Regions from separate parts of the Achromobacter sp. JUb104 genome, predicted to be linked through region 2. Evidence: predicted binding sites of a transcription regulator. Region 2 holds the regulator's gene; each other region holds the start of a gene.
The links. Region 2 encodes HrcA, which represses chaperone genes, less so after heat shock. Its sites were predicted from a motif close to TTAGCACTCNNNNNNNNNGAGTGCTAA; they were not measured.

Region 1 (7,438 bases), on a different contig from region 2:
CAGGAGTTCCAGGCAGTTGTCGAACGTAGCGGTGTCCGACTGGCCTTCGTAGACGATGGGGTACAGCTTCTTCAGGTCGTCGCCCAGCACGGCCGACTGCATCATGCCTTCGCGGGCGCGCAGCCAGTTGAAGTTGCCCTTGACCGTGTTGATTTCGCCGTTGTGGGCAATCATGCGGTACGGGTGGGCCAGCGGCCAGGCGGGGAACGTGTTGGTCGAGAAGCGTTGGTGCACCAGCGCCAGGGCGGACACCGTGCGGGTGTCGGCCAGGTCGCGGTAATAGCGGCCAACCTGGTCGGCCAGCAGCAGGCCCTTGTAGACCACGGTGCGCACCGATGCCGACGGCACGAAGTATTCCTTGCCGTGGGCCAGATGCATGGCCTGGATGGCGTGGCTGGCGGTCTTGCGGATGACGTACAGCTTGCGTTCCAGCGCGTCCGGCACCATCACGTCGGCGCCACGGCCGATGAACAACTGGCGGATGACGGGTTCGCAATCGCGCACGGTAGGCGACATGGGCATGTCGACGTCCACCGGCACATTGCGCCAGCCCAGCACGACCTGGCCTTCGGCGCGCACCGAGCGTTCAAGCTCTTGTTCGCAAGCCAGGCGCGAGGCGGTTTCCTTGGGCAGGAACACCATGGCCACGCCGTATTCGCCCGGAGGCGGCAGGATGATGCCTTGCTGGCTGAGCTCGTCGCGATAGAGCGTGTCGGGAATCTGGATCAGGATGCCCGCGCCGTCGCCCATCAGCTTGTCCGCGCCAACCGCGCCGCGGTGGTCCAGGTTTTCAAGGATCTTCAGGCCTTGCTGGATGATCGCGTGGCTTTTCTTGCCCTTGATGTGCGCAACGAATCCAACGCCGCAGGCGTCATGCTCGTTCTTGGGGTGGTACAGACCCTGGGCCGCGGGCATACCGATACGGGACGCATCGATAGGGGTGGCCTTGGGCGTGGGACAGGATTCGATCGGGGTAATTTGGGGCATGGCGCGCTCCGCAGTGAGCCTGCGTCGTAATGTTGCAGTGCAGGAGACGGACAATACCCCCACCGGGGGTAGGGTGCAATAAAAACAAAAGGGGTATGACCCTATTTATACCGGTGCGCCGTCATAGTGCATTAATATGGGGACATAACAACGTCCGCGCCGTTATTGGGCCGGTGCGCAGGGGTGTGCGCAAGCAGATCCGAGCCTGCACCAAAATCGATCTATTTTGATTAATGCGTCCCTATTTATTGATGCGTCGTTGTGCCCATCGCGTGTGGCGAAAAATGCACAGCCGCACGAGCTCGGCCCTCCAAGGGACCAAATAAAAAACCCGCCAGGCAGCGGGTCGGGAAATTCAGGAAGTTGCCGGAGGGTTGTTGCCCGGCGCTGGCGGCGCGGGCGAATCCGATTCTGTCGCGGCGGCGGGTTTCTTGCGCGGCCGGCCGCGCTGGCCGGGAGCCACGCGCCGACTGGCGGTATGTGCCAGGCTGGCAATGAAGCTGGGTCCGCCCAATGCCCACTGGCCGGATACGGCTTGATCAATGCGTTGGGATTCTTCCCGCGACAAGCCGTCTTGCAAGCGTTTGCGGTAATTGGCCTGGCGGTCGAACGGCGTGTTGCCGCAAGCCCAGTAATCGGCGTGGTCCGACTGCCATTGCACAGGCGCGGCGGTGGTGTTGCCGGTGTGGCTGGCCGCCGAAGACCAGGGCCATGAATCAGGGTCTTGCGATGCGCCGCTGCGCACGGGATACGTTTCCAGCCAGACCAGCGCCGGCAGCACCCACGCGCCCGGTTCCAGCAAGGCGGATCGGTAGCGCCCCGCGAAGACCCGGCCACCGCGCAGGCGGGCGGCCAGATTGCGGCCCAGCGTCTGCATCAACCGAGGCAAGCCTTCTTCGTCGGCGGGCGTGGCCAACAGCAGGATGCGGTCGTTGGCCAACAGCCAGCCGTGCACCGACACCCGATGGCGTTGAGCGGATTCGCCCAGCCAGGTGGCGAGTTGGTTCAGGATGTCGGCGGGCGCGGGTTGAGACGGCGCGGCCAGCGGCGAAATGAAGTTGGCCTGCACCAGTTGGGGCAGCCCAGGGGCGTACAGGCGGGGCAGACGGGCCATAGTGTCAGGGCTTGCGTATCTGGAAGAACGGGTTGTCTTCGCTCACGGTATATAAATAGTGCCACGATGGGCGCTGGTCAAGTACCGCGATCACAATATGGGCACGGAATCGCTTTTTTTGTCGTCCGGCCTGTATGCAGGGCAGGTTAACATTCGGCGACGGAACGTCGTACCGTGGATATACCCTAACCCGTCGACGAATTTTTCATCCCCCCGACCGGAGAACGTCCATGCCCGTGGCCCTGGAACTCATTTCCCAGCATCGCTGCTTTGGCGGTACGCAGCGCTACTACCGCCATGAGTCCGCCCAGATCGGCCTGCCCATGCGTTTTTCGGTCTTCGTGCCGCCCCAGGCCGAGCAAGGCCCCGTGCCCGTGCTGTTCTTTCTGGCAGGCCTGACCTGCACCGAAGAGACCTTCATGATCAAGGCCGGCGCGCAGCGACTGGCGGCGGAACTGGGCGTCATGCTGGTGACGCCGGACACCAGCCCGCGCGGCGCCAACGTGCCTGGCGAAGACGAAAGCTGGGACCTGGGTACCGGCGCGGGCTTCTATGTGGATGCCATCACGCCGGCTTGGCGCGACCACTACCGCATGTATAGCTACGTGACCGAAGAACTGCACGCCATCGTCACGGGCGACACGTTGCCGGGCGATGCGTCGCGCACCGGCATCTTCGGCCACTCCATGGGCGGTCACGGCGCGTTGGTGCTGGCACTGCGCAACCCGGGCAAATTTCGGTCGGTGTCGGCCTTTGCGCCCATCGCCGCGCCCAGCCAGTGCCCGTGGGGCAAAAAAGCGTTCGGCGCCTACCTGGGCGACAACCCCGCCGAATGGGCCGCGTACGACGCGGCTGCGCTGATGCAGGGGCTGAAGCAGCCTTTTCCCGACGGCATCCTCATCGACCAGGGCGAATCCGACCAATTCCTGGCCGAGCAGTTGTATCCCGAGGTGTTCGAAGCTGCCTGCGCCACCGCCGGCCAGCCGCTTACCCTGCGCCGCCAGCCCGGTTACGACCACGGCTACTACTTCATCTCAACCTTCATCGAAGATCACATCCGGTTTCACGTCGAGCGGCTTGGAAAACCGGCGGGGTGAAAGCCCGCTTCTATACTGGGGAGCCTGCCGCGGCAGGCTCGCGGCGCCCTGGGCGCATCGGGCCATGAGCCGCGATGCGCTATATAGGAACGCCTGACTTGATCAACGGTATCGCTCCCTTCGTCTGGATTCTTCTGGGCGCCGTCGTCGTCCTGCTGCCCGGCCTCGTCATGCTGCTGAGCCGCGGTGGCCCGCGTGACGAACGCGGCCGCAAGATGTTCCAGTTTCGCCCGGTGCGCCGCCTGTTCGGCCTGATGCTGGTGTTGCTGGGATGTGTTTCTGGTCTGCTGGCCTTGTCGCTGGTGCAGTTTTACAAGCTGACCACGGACGAATCCGTGGCCAGGGTCGAGATCCGCCAGCAGGCCGAAGGCCAGTTCCAACTGACGACTACCGCGCCCGGCACGGGCCCCAAGCAATATGTGCTGTATGGCGACCAATGGCAGATCGATGCTCGGGTCGTGCGCTGGAAGCTGCCGGCGCTGATGGCGGGTGTGCCGCCCTTGTACCGCCTGGAGCGCTTGTCGGGCCGCCACAGCGACATCGCGCGGGAAGCCTCGGCCACGCGCTCCGTCCACGCGCTGGACGATTGGCCGGCGCCTGATCTCGGGTCCTTGAAGAAGACTTTCCCGAACTGGTTTCCCTTCGTCGATGTCCAATTCGGAAGCGCCGCCTACATGCCGATGTTCGACGGCGCGAAGTACCAGGTCTTCATGGACCCGCGCGGAGCCTTGTTCATCCGCCCAGATGGCGAAGCGACGGCAGAGGGGTTGAAGCGCCTGGGCTGGTAGCCCCCTTGCCCCCAAACGGCGCATCAAAAAATAGGGACGCGCCACAAACTTGAAACTTTGACGCGCCGCAATAGTCGTATTAGCACTCCCTTTACTAGAGTGCTAACATCGAATCCATGTCGCTATCCCTTCGCTTTCCGGAGACCCCCGCTATGAAACAACCCAGTACCTCGTTGGCCGCGTCTGGCAACGCTCTGGCGTTGGCCATTGCCAATCCGGGCGCACTTGGCACGATCGACGCGTATATTTCCACGGTCAACCGCTTGCCGGTTCTGTCGGCAGAACGTGAAACCGAGTTGGGCCGTCGCCTGCGCGACCAGGAAGACCTGGGTGCCGCGCGCGAATTGATTCTGTCGCACCTGCGCCTGGTGGTGTCGGTTGCGCGCCAGTACCTGGGCTATGGTTTGCCCCATGCCGACCTTATCCAGGAAGGCAATGTTGGCCTGATGAAAGCCGTGAAGCGCTTCGACCCGGAGCGCGGCGTGCGCCTGGTGTCGTTTGCCGTGCACTGGATCAAGGCCGAAATCCACGAATACATCATCCGCAACTGGCGTCTGGTCAAGGTGGCCACCACCAAGGCCCAGCGCAAGCTGTTCTTCAATCTGCGCAGCATGCGCCCCGACGGCCAAACGCTGGACCCCGACCAGGTCGATCACATCGCCCGCGAACTGAATGTGCGCCGCGAAGATGTCAGCGAAATGGAAGTGCGTATGTCCGGGCGCGACATGTCGCTGGAAAACCAGGATGACGATGACGACAGCTATGCGCCCATCGCCTACCTGTCCGACGACGGCCGCCTGGAACCCACGCGGGTGCTCGAACGCGCCGCGCGCGATCAGCTTCAAAGCACCGGCTTGACCGGCGCGCTGGATGCGCTGGATGCCCGTTCGCGCCGCATCGTCGAGGCGCGCTGGCTGCAGGATGACGGCGGCGCCACGCTGCATGAGCTGGCGCAAGAGTTCGGCGTATCCGCCGAGCGCATCCGCCAGATCGAAGCCGCCGCGCTGAAGAAAATGCGCGGCAATCTGGCTTCCTGATGGGTTGACTGATTTGCTGGTAATGCCTGAGCTGGGCCGCGTAAGCGGCCCTTTTCTTTGCACGACGATTCCTTGCGGAGCTCCCTGCCAAAATGGGTGCCAATAAATTGATACAAATTCGCCGCTAAATTTCGTGCTCTTGCAGAAACTTAATAAAGAGTGCGCCGCCTAAATCATGTAGACCGCGAACTTTAGCTAGTTTGCAGTCTTGCCATCCGTCTCGGCTTCTCCTCTTTCCCCTCCCCTATGAGACGGATGCTTGCGGGGCACCACATATATTCGTATATCTGGTGCCCCGATTTTTATGCGGCTTGCGCGTCGTCCGGCGCCAGCGCCGTATGCCACAGCGCGTCCTGCACGCGGCGCACGCCCGTGGCCATTGATCCATCCTGATAGAGCTTGATCCAACGGTAGCCTGGCGCCAGGTTGTCGACCACATGCTTGCCGTCGCGAATGCTGAACTGAAAGCAGGTCGATGGCGTGGCCAGCATGCGCAGGTTGTGTCGGCGGCGGTCGAATTCATGATGGACATGGCCCCACAACAGCACGCGCGCCTGCGGCCACCGCGTCAGGCGCTTGAACAGCGCCTGCGGGTTGTCGATCATCATCGAGTCGTGCCAATGGCTGTCGATCTGCATGGGGTTGTGGTGCATGGCGATCAGGGTGTGACGGCCGGGCGCGGCGGCGAGCGCCGCCTCCAGCATGTCCAACTGGCTGTCGGGCAAGTGGCCGGCATTGGAACCGGGCACCGTGGTGTCCAGCGTCACGACGCGCCAGGCGCCCACATCCGTCACGGGCTCAGACCATTGCGGCAGTTCTTGCCGCATCACGGCCGGTTGGTCATGGTTGCCGGGCAGGCATCGGATCTGCGCGCCCGACAGTACGCCGGCTTGGCCAAGAATGGCCGCAAAGCGCCGGTAGGCGGCGGCCTCGCCGTCTTGCGACAAGTCGCCGGTGGCCAGCAGCAGGTCGGGACGTTTGCCGTCGGCTTCAATCTGGCGCAGCACCGCGCGCAGGCTCGCGTCGGTATTGACGCCCAGCATCGCGGTGTCGGGTTCGCCGAACAAATGGCTGTCGGTCAACTGGACCAGCATGGCGGGCGCGTCGTGACGGCGGGCCAGAGAGTGGACGCGTGGCAAGTGCCGCTCCTGCGTAGTTTGTACGTTTGCACATTACCCAAAAAACAGGGCGCGGCGCGTATCAGCAGCGGCACCTAGGGTAACGAAACGTGCATTCTCTACGATTCCCTACAGTTTCCTGGCCTGCCTCACTGAAAAATGCCGCTATTCTTGTCGCACCTCTCAATGCTCGGGACGTGGCAATACCCATGGATGTAGGATTTCTCGTATTCGGCTTGGCCGGATTGCTCACACTGGTCTGCTTTATGCCGCCGCTGGCCGGCCGGCTCAAGCTGCCCTATTCGGTGTTGCTGGCTATCGTCGGGTGTTTGCTCGGCATCATCATCCACGTCCATGGTTGGGCGCCCAGTTGGATCGCCGATTTTCTCGATTCGCTGGAACGCTTTGAGATCTCGTCCGAAACCTTCCTGATGGTGTTTCTGCCGGTACTGTTGTTCGAGACCGCGCTGGCCATGAACGTGCGCCGCCTGATGGACGACATCGGGCCGATCCTGATGATGGCGATTGTGGCCGTGGTGGTGTGTACCGTCGTGGTCGGGGTGACGCTGGACGCGATTTCGCCCTACGGCCTGGTGGTCTGCCTGCTGTTGGGCGCCATTGTGGCGACGACGGACCCGGTCGCCGTGGTGGGTATTTTTCGGGAAGTGGGCGCGCCCAAGCGGCTGACCACGCTGGTCGAAGGCGAAAGCCTGTTCAACGACGCCGCGTCCATCGCCCTGTATTCGGTGCTGCTGGCCGTGTTGAGCGGCCACGGCGAACTTACCGTCAGCGGCATCTTCAACGACTTCATCGTGCACTTCATCGGGGGCGGCATCGCGGGCTTTGCGATGGGGCGGCTGGCTTGCTTCCTGTTCGCCTGGCTGCGCGGTTTTCCCACGGCCGAGATCACGCTGACCTTGACGCTGGCTTACCTGTCCTTCTTTATCTCGGAACACTATCTGAACGTGTCGGGTGTGGTGGCCACCGTGATCGCGGGTCTGGTCGTGGGCTCCACCGGCCGCACGCGCATGTCGCCCACCACCTTCGAATACCTGGCCAGCGCCTGGGGGCAATTCGGCTTCTGGGCCAATTCCCTGATCTTCCTGTTCGCGGCAATGCTGATTCCCAAGCTGATGGCGGCCGCGGATTGGCAGGAACTGCTGTTGGTGGCCGTGGTGTTCGTCGCGACCCTGGTGGCGCGCGCCATCGTCGTCTTCGGGCTGTTGCCCCTGCTGGGGCTGACGCGCCTGGGCACCAAGGTCAGCAACCCGTACAAGGTGGTGATGCTGTGGGGCGG
Region 2 (7,438 bases):
TGTTCGCGGGTGGTCGCGGTGAGCTTGATGCCGCCCAGCATGCGGGCGATTTCCTCGACGCGCGCCGCGGCGTCCAGCTCTTCGATGCTGGAGCGCGTGGTGCCGCGCGATTCCGCCTTGCTGACCAGGAACTGGTTGTTGGCGCAAGCCGCCACTTGGGGCAGGTGGGTCACGCACAGCACTTGATGGCGTTCGCCCAGTTCGCGCAACAATTTGCCCACGGCTTCGGCCACCGCGCCACCCACACCGCTGTCGACCTCGTCGAAGATCAGCGTGGGCACGCGCGCCGCGCGGCTGGCGATGACGGACAGCGCCAGCGAAATACGTGACAACTCTCCGCCCGAAGCCACTTTGGCCAAGGGGCGCGGCGTGGTGCCGGCGTGGCCGGCCACCAGGAATTCCACCTGCTCGTTGCCGTGCGCGGACGGCGCGCCGGGCGTCAGCGTCGGTTCAAACTTGCCGCCTTGCATGGCCAGCGTCTGCATGGCCAGCGTGACTTGCTTGCCAAGGTCTTTGGCCACCTTGCGGCGGGCCGTCGTCAGCTTGGCGGCGGCGGCGTCGTATTGCGCTTGGGCGGCTGTCGACTGGGCGCGCAGCGCGTCGATGTCGCCCGCCGCCTGCAGCGCAGTCAGTTCGGCATGCAGGGAATCGCGCAGTTCGCATAGCGCGTCGGGCTCGACCCGGAATTTCCGCGCGGTTTCAAACACCAGGCCCAGGCGCGCTTCCACGTCGGCCAGCCGCTTGGGGTCAAGGTCGACACGGCTGACATAGTTGTTCAAGTCGGACACGGCTTCGCTGATGGCGATGCGGGCGGACTCCAGTTCGTCGTACACCCCTTGCAGGCCGGGGTCGTGCCGCAGCAGTTGGTGAATGCGGTGATTGGCGGCGGTGACGCGGTGGTGCGCGGAATCGCCTTCGCCATCCAGCCCTTCCAGGATTTGCGAGGCGCCGTCCAGCAGCGACTGGGAATGCGACAGGCGCGTGTGCTCGGATTGCAGGGCGTCCCATTCGTCCGGCCCCAGCGCCAATTGGTCAAGCTCATCAACCTGCCATTGCAGGCGGTCGCGTTCGTTAGCCAAGCTAGCGGCGTCTTTTTCGGCGGCTTCCAATTGGCGTGCCAGCGCACGCCATTGCTTCCAGGCCTGGCCCACGGCCTGGCGCAGATCGCCATGGCCGCCGTGGGCGTCAAGCAGATCGCGTTGGGCGTCGGGGCGCATCAGGCTTTGATGGGCGTGCTGGCCGTGGATGTCGACCAGGCTGTCGCCCAGCTCGCGTAATTGCCCCACGGTGGCCGGCGTGCCGTTGATATAGGCGCGGCTGCGTCCTTGCGCGTCGATGACGCGGCGCAGCGACAGTTCGTCGTCGGCGTCTATTTCGCGTTCGGCCAGCCAGGCGTGCAGTGACTTGGGGGTGTCGAACACCGCGGTGATGTCGGCGCGCGGCGCCCCTTCGCGCAGCATGCTGGCGTCGCCGCGTTCGCCAAGCGTCAACGCCAGGGCGTCCACCAGGATGGATTTGCCGGCGCCGGTCTCGCCGGAGAACACGGTAAAACCCGAGCCGAAATGGATCTCGGTTTGCTCAACAATGACGAAGTCGCGGATATGCAGGGTGCGCAGCATGTCGGGGCGCTTACTACTCTACGTTGTCGGTGGCTTGGGGCATCAGGTTCCAGTGCAGCTTGCGGCGCAGGGTGGAAAAGAAGCTGTAGCCCTCGGGATGCACGAAGCGGATGGTGTGCGGCGCGCGCTGCACGACGATACGGTCGCCGGGTTGCAGGTCCGACCAGGTCTGCATGTCGAAATGCACGCTGGCGCCGACTTCCACGCGGCCCATGGCGGTAAGCGTCATGTTCAGCACGCCGGTGTCGGGTATGACGATAGGGCGGTTCGACAGCGTTTGCGGCGCCACGGGCACCAGCACCATGGCGTTCAAGCCGGGGTGCAGGATGGGGCCGTTGGCCGACAGCGCATAGGCCGTTGAGCCGGTGGGCGTGGCGATGATCAGGCCGTCGGCGCGCTGCGTGTACATGAAAGCGCCGTCCAGTTCGACGCGCACTTCAATCATGCCGCCGCGTCCGGCGCGGTTCAGCACGACGTCGTTGAGTGCCGACGCCGAATACATTTTCTGGTCGCCGCGCCACACGCTGCCTTCGAGCAGCATGCGTTCTTCGATCTGGAAGCTGCCTTCCAGCACGCGGGCCAAGGCGCCGTGCGCGTCCTGCAAGGGAATATCGGTAATGAAGCCCAGCCGCCCATGGTTGATGCCCACCAGCGGCACACCGTAGGGTGCCAGATGCCGGCCCGCGCCCAGCACGGTGCCGTCGCCGCCCATCACGACGGCCAGCGACGCATTCTGGCCAATCTCTTCGAGGGTAGCCACCGGGTATTCAGTCAGGCCCGTGTTGCGGGCGGTGTCCGCATCGATGAGCACATGCCTGCCCGCTTGCGTCAGCGCGTGCGCAAGGGCTCTCAGCGGGGTGTCCAGGCCGGTGTCCTGGTATCTGCCGATCAGGGCGACGGTAGGAAAGTGCATGGATGCGGGCGAATCAAAAAGGCGGGACCCGAAGGTCAAAATCTACCCGGAATGGGCGGATTAGCCGATTATATGGGGCCGCATATCGGCTTGCGGGACAAAAATCGCCTTAATTGGAAAAGATTCCCTAAAATACCTGCTATGGATGACCGCGCACGCGCACTACTGAAAGCGTTGATAGAACGCTACATCGCCGATGGGCAGCCTGTCGGCTCGCGGACGCTATCGAAAGTCTTCGACTTGTCCCCAGCCACCATCCGCAATGTCATGGCGGATCTGGAAGAGCTGGGGCTGATCCATAGCCCGCACACCTCCGCCGGCCGCGTTCCCACGCCGCGGGGCTATCGCATGTTCGTCGATTCCCTGCTGGCCGTTCAGCAGTATCAATTGCAGCCTCACAACATCGGCGAAATGCTGTCGGCCGCGGAACCCACCCGTGCCGTCAATGCGGCCGCCGCCTTGCTGTCGAACCTCACGCAGTTTGCCGGCGTGGTGCTGACGCCCAAGCGCGCCCAGGTGTTTCGCCAGATTGAATTCATCCGTCTGTCCGACAAGCGCGTGTTGCTGATCATCGTCACGCCGGACGGCGACGTCCAGAACCGCATTCTCTTTGTACAGCGCGACTACGCCGAAGCCGAATTGCTGGAAGCCGGCAATTTCTTCAACATGCACTTCGCGGGCAAGTCCTTCAACGCGGTGCGCCAGACGCTGTCCACGGAACTGGCACAACTGCGCGAAGACATCTCGCGCTTGATGCAGGCGGCGGTCGAGGCCAGCGCCGAAGCCGCCGAGGACGGCGACGCGATGGTCATTTCCGGCGAGCGCAAGCTGCTGGACGTGACCGACATCGCGTCCGACATGGACCGCCTGCGCAAGATGTTCTCGCTGTTCGAAAAAAAGACCGATCTGCTTCAACTGCTGGACGTGTCCAGCCGCGCGCAGGGCGTGCAGATCTATATCGGTGGCGATTCCCAGTTGGTGCCGATGGAAGAGGTTTCGGTCATCACGGCGCCTTACGGCGTGGACGGCAAGGTGGTGGGCACGCTGGGAGTCATCGGCCCCACCCGCATGGCGTACGAGCGCGTGATTCCCATTGTGGACATTACCGCTCGCCTGCTGTCCAACGCGCTCAGCCACAATCAGTAGTTCCATTCAAAGCTGCATCCTCCTTGCGGAGGAAGGGGAGTTTTTGTGTTTCTTCGCCTGTTCAAGTATTTGTGGCCTGAACGCTACCTGCCGGAAGCCGAGCAGGACGACCCCTTCAACGAAGACCCGCCTGCCCGCGCGCCCAGCAAGGTCGGGGTGCTGCTGGTCAACCTTGGCACGCCTGATACCCCGGATATCCCGGGCATCCGCAAATACCTGGGTGAGTTCCTGTCCGACCCGCGCGTCATTGAAATCCCCCGCTATCTCTGGAAGCCCATTCTGCATGGGCTGGTACTGACCTTGCGTCCCAAGAAGCTCGCGCCGCGCTATGCCGGCGTCTGGCTGAAGGACGGCTCGCCGCTTATGGTTTACAGCCGGCGGCAGGCGGATGGCGTGCGTGCCGCGCTGGAAGTGGCGGGCATCGACGCCGTGGTCGAATTGGGCATGCGCTATGGCAACCCGTCCATTCCGGACGCGATCTCCCGCCTGCGCGCGGCCGGTTGCGAGCGCATCCTGACCGTGCCGCTGTACCCGCAGTACGCCGCCAGCACCACCGCCACCGTGGTGGACGCCGTGACCCGGCATGCCGCGCGCTTGCGCGACCAGCCCGAACTGCGCTTCACCAAGCGGTTTCACGAAGACCCGCTCTGGCTGGACCCGCTGGCTGCCCGCATCGAATCCTTCTGGCGCGACCACGGCAAGCCGCAGAAACTGGTCATGAGCTTCCACGGTTTGCCGCGTTATTCCATTGAGCTGGGCGACCCTTATTACCGCGATTGCATGGAATCGGCACGCCTGCTGTCGCAGCGCCTGTCCCTGCCGCGTGAGCAGATTGAAGTGACCTTCCAAAGCCGCTTCGGCACGGCCCGTTGGCTCGAACCCTATACCGAGCCCACGCTTAAGGCCTTGGCCGCTTCGGGGGTCACCGAGGTGGATGTGGTGTGCCCGGGATTTGTGGCAGACTGTCTGGAAACCCTGGAAGAGATCAGCCTGGAATGCCGCGACGCCTTTATCGAGGCGGGCGGCAAGCAGTTTCGGTACATCCCCGCGCTGAACGACGATCCAGCGTGGATCGCCGGCTTGGCCACCTTGGTGGAACGAAACTTGCAGGGTTGGCCGTTGAAGATCCAGGTCAACACGGACTTGAAGGAGAAGGCGCATGCACCATGATCCCAAGAGCGGCAAGGATGTAAAAAAGGGGACGGTTGCGACCCCGGTGGACGAGGATCAGGTCGAGCACGACCTGGACGAAGCGCTGGCGGAGACCTTCCCGGCCAGCGACCCCATCGCGATCCGTCCGGAACCGGACGACGACGACAAGCAGGTTGACCGCGCGCTGAAGGAAAGCTTTCCGGCCAGCGACCCGGTTGCGCCCGCACAGCCCCACAAAAAGTAAGCGGCCCAGCCCGCCCAGGCCTGGGCGGGCGCCGTCAGGGAATATTTCGCTTTCCCGGGCTTGAAATAGGGGTATTGGCCCCCATTCATGTCTGCGAAAGCCATTCTTTTTGGAGGATTCCCCATGACGGCACCCCACGAGCCTGCAGATCAGACGCCCGAAGTCGGCCAGAACGCCGACGCGGCCCCCGCCGCCCAGGACGACGCTCAGGCCGAGCTGAACGAGTTGCGCGCCCAGTTGGACGCCGCCCAGGCTACCGTCAATGAGCAGCATGACCAGCTTCTGCGTGTGCAAGCCGAAGCTGAAAACGTGCGCCGCCGCGCCCAGGAAGAAGTGTCCAAGGCGCGCAAATTCGGCATCGAATCGTTTGCCGAGAGCCTGGTTCCGGTCAAAGACAGCCTGGAAGCCGCGTTGGCCCAGCCCGACCAGACCGTTCAGACCCTGCGCGAAGGCGTCGAAGTGACCCTGAAGCAGTTGTCCGCCGCGTTCGAGCGCAACATGCTGAAGGACATCGCGCCGGCCCAGGGCGACAAGTTCGACCCGCACCTGCATCAGGCAATTTCGTCGATTCCCCATGAGCAGCCGGCCAATACCGTGGTGCAGTTGCTGCAAAAGGGCTACGTCATTGCCGACCGCACGTTGCGCCCGGCGCTGGTGGTTGTGTCTGCCGGCCAAGGCTGAACCGCTCCCCGCGCGCCATGACCGACCCCCGCTTCGATCCGGCTCAAGTCTTCCAGGTGTTCGGCATGCGTCATGTCGACACCGCGGGATTCGACGCCGCCGTGGTCCAGGCGCCGGGAACGGATCTGCGTTGCGTGTTTTTGTGGGGGCAGGATTGCTATAACTGCAATCTTTTCAAGCAGGCGGCGCTGCTGCACCAGGATAGTTTGTTGAACCTGGGCTTGACTTGGTTCGAGGCTGACGTCTACGCCGACGAACCCTTGGGCCGGCGCTTTTCGCTGCATGGTGTCCCCACTTTTGTGCTGTATCGGGCCGGCAAACGGTTGGGGCGCATCACCGGTTGGCCCGGATTGCCCCAATTCACGGCGGCGATCCAGCGCTTGCAGGATCCGATTGCGGAAAATTCAAGCCAGACGTCTTGAAAACCCTGCGAGCAACCCCAGTTATGTGGGGACAAGAAGTTTTCCTCTATTTTCATAGATTTAATTCAAGGTAACCCACCATGAGCAAGATTATTGGCATTGACCTGGGCACGACCAACAGCTGCGTGGCTGTCATGGACGGCGGGCAGGTCAAAATCATTGAAAACGCGGAAGGCACTCGCACCACTCCCTCGATCGTCGCCTACATGGACGACGGCGAGACGTTGGTCGGCGCGCCTGCCAAGCGTCAGGCCGTGACCAACCCGCGCAACACGCTGTACGCGGTGAAGCGCCTGATCGGCCGCAAGTTCGAAGAAAAGGCAGTGCAAAAGGACATCGATCTGATGCCCTACACCATCGCCCGCGCCGACAACGGCGACGCCTGGGTGGAAGTGCGCGGCAAGAAGATGGCGCCTCCCCAAGTGTCGGCCGACGTGCTGCGCAAGATGAAGAAGACCGCCGAGGACTACCTGGGCGAAGAAGTGACCGAGGCCGTCATCACGGTGCCCGCCTACTTCAACGACAGCCAGCGCCAAGCCACCAAGGACGCCGGCCGCATCGCCGGTCTGGAAGTCAAGCGCATCATCAACGAACCCACCGCGGCTGCATTGGCCTTCGGTCTGGACAAGACCGAAAAGGGCGACCGCAAGATCGCCGTCTATGACTTGGGTGGCGGCACGTTCGACGTGTCCATCATCGAAATCGCTGACGTCGACGGTGAAAAGCAGTTTGAAGTGCTGTCGACCAACGGTGACACCTTCCTGGGCGGCGAAGACTTCGACCAGCGCATCATTGACTACATCATTGCCGAGTTCAAGAAAGAACAAGGCGTTGATCTGTCCAAGGACGTGCTGGCCCTGCAACGCCTGAAGGAAGCGGCTGAAAAGGCCAAGATCGAACTGTCTTCGGCGCAGCAAACCGAAATCAACCTGCCGTACATCACGGCGGACGCCTCGGGTCCGAAGCACTTGAACCTGAAGATCTCGCGCGCCAAGCTGGAAGCGCTGGTCGAAGAACTGATCGAACGCACGATCGAACCCTGCCGCGTCGCCATCAAGGACGCCGGCGTTAAGGTTTCCGACATCGACGACGTGATCCTGGTCGGCGGCATGACCCGCATGCCCAAGGTTCAGGAAAAGGTGAAGGAATTCTTCGGCAAGGAACCGCGCAAGGACGTGAACCCTGACGAAGCCGTCGCCGCTGGCGCCGCCATTCAAGGTTCCGTGCTGTCGGGCGACCGCAAGGACGTGCTGCTGCTGGA
Region 3 (7,438 bases), on a different contig from region 2:
TCCTCGTCCGGATTGGTTGTCCCGTCGCCGAGGCGCTCATGCATCACGGCAACGGCGAGGTCTCGGCGCTTGGGCAGCCTGTGTCGTTCCGCGGCATCCAAGGCCGCGCCCATCTCGGTGTAGGAAAGATCGGTGCAGTAGGCTGGCGCCCCAGGTTGCTGCCGCCAGGAGTCTGCAAGAGAGCCTGCGTCGAAAGCATCCAAACCGGTCTCATCGACCAGCGACATGGCGACCTCGCGATCGCTCTCCCGGTCCGCAGCCACAGGGATGGCGATCCGGTCGGGTGCTCCTGCCGGCTTATCCTTCTTGGCCAGGGAAGCCGAGCCAATCGCATTCCATGCCTTGGCGATGGGGCGGCCGAGCTGCTCGACAACCCACAGGCTCTCGACCTGTCCGCCCTCGATCGCCTCGATTTTCTCGTCGCGGAAGGGGTAGTAGTTGGAGGTATCGATCACCACTGTCTCGTCTGGAAGACGCGCGACCAACGAAGCGATGCCCGGAAGGCGGCCGAGCGGGATGGACAAAATCACCGCGTCCACATCGACAAGCGCTTCTTCGGTCTTTACCGCCCGCGCTCCAAACGACAAAATCTCTGGATCAATCGTCTCGGGGCCGCGTGCGTTCGCAACCTTCACCTCGTGCCCCGCCTGGCTCAAGCGCGTGACCAGCGTCTTACCGATATTTCCGGTTCCCAAAATGCCAATCTTCATAAATTGCCTCGTCGTGAATGGTTGAGTCAAAGTCAGAATAGGGCTCAACACCGTTGGTTGGCCGCCTGGACGGAGAATCGGCGCTTTCGTGCCGCTCGCTTCAGCAGTTCATACTGGGTCAACGTCAAAGCGCTGGTATCAACGACCTCTCACTCCAGCGTCAGAACGATCTTCCCGAACTGGCTGTTTGATTCGAGGTAGCGATAGGCGTCCACGGCATCTTCGAACTTGAAGGTGCGAGCAATCTGGGCGTTGAAGTGACCAGCACTCATCCCCTCAGTGATGAAGGCCTTGGCGCGCGCCAGCTTGCTGTCGTCGCTAGTGACTTCGATGAACTCGTACCCCCGGATGGTGGTGTGTTTGCCGAGAATGTGCATGACCGGTATCGGAGTCGCGTCATGGCTCAATGCGCCGTAGATGAAGACAATGGCGTCTTTGCAAGTGGCCTTGATGATGTGCTCGAAATCAGGACCCGTGACCGGGTCGAACACAACGCGAGCGCCTTGCCCGTCGGTGATCCTGAGGATCTCGCGCTCGATGTCATCCGCACCGGTCTGCAGGATATAAGTGAAGCCGGCGCTCTTCAGCTCTTCGAGTTTCTCCCCCTTACGGGTGATAGCGATTGGAGTGGCACCCACATGATGGGCAATCTGCATGGCGGCGAGGCCGACGCTGCTCGAGGCCGCGCCTAGCACGACGAAGTCACCGGCACCGAGGTTCGCGATGTCGATCAGTGCCCCCCAGACTGTGGTGAAGGGCATCCAGGTTGCTGCCGCCTTCTCCCAGCTTACCCCGGCCGGAAGCTTCACGACCGCGCGGGCCGGGGCGATCGCCAGATCCGCAAACACAGCGTACTCGTCGAACATGAAGGCCGGGATGACCGCGACCGGATCGCCGATTGCAAACCCGTCAACGTCTGGGCCGACCGCGTCGATCGTGCCAGCGGCCTCATAGCCGAAGCTTGCGGGAAATTTTGGCTCGATCACGTATCGCCCGGTACGGTACATGCTGTCAGCGCGGTTGAGACCGAGCGCGTGAACCCGGATCCGGACTTCACCGCTCTTGGGCTCAGATGTTGGGACTTCGTCAATTCGGAGAACTTCAGGTCCACCGGTTTCGTGAAAGCGAATTGCGCGTGCCATGAGGATACCTTTCTATAGGGCGCCCGGTGCGGACGCCAGTGTTGCAATGAGAGGAAGAAGCGAGATGCGCTTGTTCGCACCTTCGGCTTTGTCACAGGGTGACGACGATCTTTCCGATCTGCTCGTTGGACTCCAGAAAGCGCGTCGCCTCCTGGATGTCCTCGAACGGGAACGTGCGCGACACCAATGGGTCGAGCTTGCCAGTCCGCAGGCCCTCGGTGATGAAGGCCTTGGCGCGCGCGAGCGCGTCGTCGTTGCCCACGATCTCGGTGTACAAATAGCCCTTTAGGGTGAGGCTCTTGCCAAGGACAGCGAACTGCGGGAACGGGCCCTGGTCCGAGCTTAGTGCGCCGTATTCCATCAGGATGCCTCCCACGGACATGACATCAGCGAGCTGCGAAATGGCTGGGCCGCCGATGGGATCGAACACGACGCGGGCGCCCTTGCCGCCAGTGATCTCGTTGACGCGCGCGGCCAGGTTCTCTTCGGCCATGACGATCACATGGTGCGCACCGGCTTCAAGCAGCGCTTGAGCCTTGGCGCTCGTGCGGGTCGTGGCGATGACTGTGGCGCCGACGCTGCGTGCGATCTGGAAGGCAGCGATGCCGACACTGCTGGAGGCGGCCGAGACGATGACGAAGTCATCTGCCGTGAGTCTCGCCTGATCGACGAGCGCGCCCCAGGCGGTGACGTACTGCATCCATGAAGCTGCGGCCTGCTCGAAAGAGAGGTTCGCCGGATGCTTTACTACATACCGGGTCGGAATATTGATGACCTCGCCATAGGTGGGCCACCGCGACATGTCAAGCGTCGGGATGACACTGACGGCATCGCCCTGGGTGAAGCCGGTGACGTCGCCACCCGTCGCCAGAACAGTGCCCGCAGCTTCGTAGCCGAGCTGGGACGGGAATTTGGCCTCTTGCAAGTAGGCGCCGCTGCGGAACATCACTTCGGCGCGGTTCAGGCCGATGGCACGGACCGATATCTGCACCTCATCCGCAGCGGGTGCGGGGACGTCAATGTTTTCGATGCGCAGCACGTCTGCAGTGCCGTACTGGTGGAAGCGAACAACGCGGGTCATAAACTTTCCTTTATTTATCGAATGTGCCGATCAGCCGGCAGTGAATAGGGGGAGAACGTATTCGCCGAGCTCATCCATGATTTCGACGGCTGGCCTGCGGGCCATCTTCAGGTTGAGCGCGACGTGGTTGACGCCAAGATCACGCTGTCGGCGCCACAGGTCGATCAACGCCTTGCGCCCGATCGAAAGACCTCGGACAGGTCTCAGTGGCGCGTCAGGGTCGCTATCGAGATCGAAGAACGTGCCATAGCCATAAGGTTTGAACAGCGAACCGGGGACTGAGCCCCGCCAGGTCGCGACAACTTCGCCCAGACGCGCGAAATCGCTCTGGTGCCAGATCCAGCCGTCGGTGTTCTGCGCCAGCCACTCGACGCTCTGGCCTGCCCGGCCGACGGCAATGATCGGCAGACGACCGCCCTGCGGCTTAGGCACCAGGTCCAGTGAGCCATCCAGCGTGCCAAAGTGCGTGGAGTGGTAGTGGGGAAAGCACCCTTCGGTAACGGCACGGATCAGCGCGTAGGCGTCACGAAAGCGATCGGAGCGGGTGTCGAAATCGACACCGAACGCGGGGTATTCGGCAGGACGATCGCCGCTGGACAGACCCAGAATGAAACGGCCGTCTGTCAGATGTGAAAGCGTCGTCGCTTGCTTGGCAATTGCGAGCGGATCGCGTATGGGCAGGACGATGCCAGCAGTGCCGATCGCAATTCGCTTGGTTGCCGCAGCCAGGAAGCCGGCATAGGACATCGGGTCAAAGACCTGCCCCAGATCTCCAAATGCGGGGTCGTAGAAGGGGACATCTCGCAGCCAGATGGCGGAAAAGCCGGCGTCATCTGCTGTACGTGCGAGCGCCAAGTGGTCACGCATCGTCGGCGCAGGCCGGTCCGGATAACTTTCCAGCGGCGCGATGAAGCCAAACGTCAGTGTGTCCGGCTGGAAGACCTGCGAGAATCCCACAGGAGGCTGGACCGTTTCAGCCCAGCGCGATTTCCACTGAACTGCCGCCCTGGCAAGCTCGTTTGCGTGTCCTTCAGCCATTTTCACTTTCCCGTTGAGGCAGCGATGCCACTCAATGGAGCAAGAATAGGGTTTGGCGCTGTTAACCGGAAGACACCCTGTGAGTACTTGATTGTTATCTATATCCGTAATAGTCTCAGGTGATGGATTTCCCGCAGCAGCTCCGCATCTTCGTGTCTGTCGTTGACAACGGCAGTTTCGCGCGCGCCGCCGAGGCACTGCGAATGGCGCGGCCGGGCGTCACAAACGCGATCAATGCCCTGGAATCTGGGCTAGGCGCACGGCTACTTCAGCGGACGACACGCCGGCTCAACCTAACGGCGGAGGGCGAACGTTTCTATGATCGAGCGACCCGCCTGCTGACCGACATCACTGAAGCCCAGAATATGTTCGGCGGCAACTCTCTCGCGCCCACCGGTCGATTGCGTGTTGACATACCGGTAGCGCTCGCACGCCCACTCATCATCAATCGAATTCCGGAGTTCAAGGCGCTCTATCCGGAAGTGGATGTCATCCTCGGAGTGAGCGATCAGCCAGTCGACCTTCTTGCAGATGGAGTCGACTGCGTGTTGCGGATAGGAGACCTTGCTCCTTCCAGCATGATCGCGCGCAAGCTTGCCTCGATGACGATGGTGGTTTGCGGATCGCCGGCTTACCTGGCCGTACATGGGATCCCAAATACGGTTGAAGAACTGAAGCAGCATCAAGCGGTGAACTATTTCTCTGGGCGCGGGCATAGGCCCGTCGCTTGGTCCCTGCCTAGTGACATGGACTTGCCTCAGTTCACCCTGCGCAGCGGCATCATGGTCAACGATACCGAGGCGTTTGTTGCCTGCGCGCTGAATGGACTCGGCCTGATCCAGGTGCCTGGGATGGTGGTCGCAGACCACCTTGCGAGCGGCGCGCTCGTTGAGGTGGTACCCGCAATGCGCGCTGTCCTCTGGCCCCTCTCGCTCATGTATCCCAACCGGCAGCACCTAGCGCCGCAAGTGCGGGTATTTGTCGATTGGGTAGTCGGTGTCGTTGCGGATTCTGTCGGAGAGTGGCTAAGCCCATCGATCGTCCGGCCGCCGCCGAAGGTTGGACGATAACGCGCTGCTTTACGGGAGCCTGCAAATCAGGTGTGCTGAGTTTTTATCGCACAGCTGGGCAGCTTGCAACGGTGCTCCACTGTCCGCTTTCCATTGCTGACGGACGCCCGTTATGGGTCGGAAGCGGTCTGCTGGCTCAAGGTACTTTCCGCCTAGGTTACGGCCAAATTCAGTGAACCAAATCTCAAGTTGAATGAAATTCGACATCGACACTTGCACTTTCGATGAAGTTCTACACCCAAGGTGGATGAATTTCGCCAACAAACGGGGCCACTCCCAAATATGTAACAGCCGCCCCTCCCCCCCTTGAACCCTGCAACATCATCCCTATAATTAGCACTCGACACCGGTGAGTGCTAACAGCCCTCCCGGGGCTAACCGATCATTCACTTTCATTCAAGTAAACAGGAGTTCCTCATGGCCTTGCGTCCCCTGGGCGATCGCGTGATCGTCAAACGCCTCGAAAACGAGCGCAAGACTGCCTCGGGCATCGTCATCCCCGACAGCGCCGCAGAAAAGCCTGATCAGGGCGAAGTCGTGGCCGTCGGCCCCGGCAAGAAGACCGAAGAAGGCAAGATTCTGCCGGTCGACCTGAAGGCTGGCGACAAGGTTCTGTTCGGCAAGTATGCCGGCCAGTCCGTGAAGGTTGATGGCGAAGAACTGCTCGTCATCCGCGAGGACGAAATCCTCGCCGTGGTTCTGTAAACCCCGCCTCAAACGAATTTTCGAAGGAAGCTAAGAAATGGCTGCCAAGCAAGTATTGTTCGGTGACGACGCCCGTGTGCGTATCGTCCGCGGCGTGAATGTTCTCGCCAACGCTGTTAAGACCACCCTGGGCCCCAAGGGCCGTAACGTCGTGCTGGAGCGCTCGTTCGGCGCCCCGACCGTTACCAAGGACGGCGTGTCCGTCGCCAAGGAAATCGAACTGAAGGACAAGTTCGAGAACATCGGCGCACAACTGGTCAAGGACGTTGCCTCCAAGACCTCCGACAACGCCGGTGACGGCACCACGACCGCCACCGTGCTGGCTCAAGCCATCGTCATGGAAGGCCTGAAGTACGTTGCCGCCGGTTTCAACCCGATCGACCTGAAGCGCGGCATCGACAAGGCTGTCGCCGCCGCCGTGGCTGAACTGAAGAAGCAATCCAAGCCGGTCACGACCAGCAAGGAAATCGCTCAAGTTGGTTCCATCTCGGCCAACAGCGATGCCTCCATCGGCCAGATCATCGCTGACGCGATGGACAAGGTTGGCAAGGAAGGCGTCATCACCGTCGAAGACGGCAAGTCGCTGGAAAACGAGCTGGACGTCGTCGAAGGCATGCAATTCGACCGCGGCTACCTGTCGCCCTACTTCATCAACAGCCCGGAAAAGCAAGTTGCCGTGCTGGAAGATCCGTTTGTCCTGATTTTCGACAAGAAGATCAGCAACATCCGTGACCTGCTGCCCGTGCTGGAGCAAGTTGCCAAGTCGAGCCGTCCGCTGCTGATCATTGCAGAAGACGTCGAAGGCGAAGCGCTGGCCACCCTGGTTGTGAACAACATCCGTGGAATCCTGAAGACCACCGCCGTCAAGGCGCCGGGCTTCGGTGACCGCCGCAAGGCCATGCTGGAAGACATCGCCATCCTGACGGGCGGCACGGTGATCTCCGAAGAAACCGGCATGTCGCTGGAAAAGGCCGGCCTGGCTGAATTGGGCCAAGCCAAGCGCATCGAAGTGGGCAAGGAAAACACGACGATCATCGACGGCGCTGGCGACAGCAAGTCGATCGAGGCTCGCGTCAAGCAAGTCCGTATCCAGATCGAAGAAGCCACGTCCGACTACGATCGTGAAAAGCTGCAAGAACGCGTGGCCAAGCTGGCCGGCGGCGTTGCCGTGATTCGCGTTGGCGCTGCCACCGAAGTCGAAATGAAGGAAAAGAAGGCTCGCGTCGAAGACGCCCTGCACGCTACCCGCGCCGCAGTGGAAGAAGGCGTTGTGGCTGGTGGCGGTGTTGCACTGCTGCGCGCCAAGCAAGCCATTGCTGACCTGAAGGGCGACACGCCTGACCAGAACGCCGGTATCAAGCTGATCCTGCGTGCTGTGGAAGAGCCGCTGCGCACCATCGTCACGAATGCCGGCGAAGAAGCCAGCGTCGTGGTCAGCAACGTGCTGCAAGGCAAGGGCAACTACGGCTACAACGCTGCAACCGGCGAGTACACCGACCTGGTTGAGCAAGGCGTTCTGGATCCCACCAAGGTGACCCGTACCGCCCTGCAAAACGCTGCCTCGGTTGCCAGCCTGCTGCTGACGGCTGAAGCCGCCGTGGTCGAACTGGCCGAAGACAAGCCCGCTGCTCCGGCCATGCCGGGTGGCATGGGCGGCATGGGCGGCATGGACTTCTAAGTCCCGCTTCTCTT

Region 1: rpoH (RNA polymerase sigma factor RpoH) is a predicted target of HrcA. The motif match lies at 4,066-4,092, and genes of this name have one in related genera.
Region 3: groES (co-chaperone GroES) is a predicted target of HrcA. The motif match lies at 5,375-5,401, and genes of this name have one in related genera.

The regions. Positions count from the first base shown of each region.
Region 1 is NZ_JANUEY010000004.1:6,347-13,784, forward strand. It holds gene M2361_RS25960 (glutamate synthase-related protein) at 1-987, opposite strand, end outside; gene M2361_RS25965 (hypothetical protein) at 1,343-2,101, opposite strand; gene fghA (S-formylglutathione hydrolase) at 2,332-3,198, shown strand; gene M2361_RS25975 (hypothetical protein) at 3,297-3,986, shown strand; gene rpoH (RNA polymerase sigma factor RpoH) at 4,139-5,023, shown strand; gene M2361_RS25985 (phosphodiesterase) at 5,326-6,162, opposite strand; gene M2361_RS25990 (cation:proton antiporter) at 6,351-7,438, shown strand, end outside.
Region 2 is NZ_JANUEY010000003.1:714,876-722,313, reverse strand. It holds gene recN (DNA repair protein RecN) at 1-1,619, opposite strand, end outside; gene M2361_RS23765 (NAD kinase) at 1,633-2,532, opposite strand; gene hrcA (heat-inducible transcriptional repressor HrcA) at 2,674-3,678, shown strand; gene hemH (ferrochelatase) at 3,724-4,848, shown strand; gene M2361_RS23750 (hypothetical protein) at 4,838-5,074, shown strand; gene grpE (nucleotide exchange factor GrpE) at 5,198-5,755, shown strand; gene M2361_RS23740 (thioredoxin family protein) at 5,773-6,177, shown strand; gene dnaK (molecular chaperone DnaK) at 6,258-7,438, shown strand, end outside.
Region 3 is NZ_JANUEY010000002.1:645,912-653,349, forward strand. It holds gene M2361_RS14865 (NAD(P)-binding domain-containing protein) at 1-710, opposite strand, end outside; gene M2361_RS14870 (zinc-dependent alcohol dehydrogenase family protein) at 860-1,852, opposite strand; gene M2361_RS14875 (zinc-dependent alcohol dehydrogenase family protein) at 1,944-2,933, opposite strand; gene M2361_RS14880 (LLM class oxidoreductase) at 2,964-3,971, opposite strand; gene M2361_RS14885 (LysR family transcriptional regulator) at 4,094-5,041, shown strand; gene groES (co-chaperone GroES) at 5,459-5,746, shown strand; gene groL (chaperonin GroEL) at 5,784-7,424, shown strand.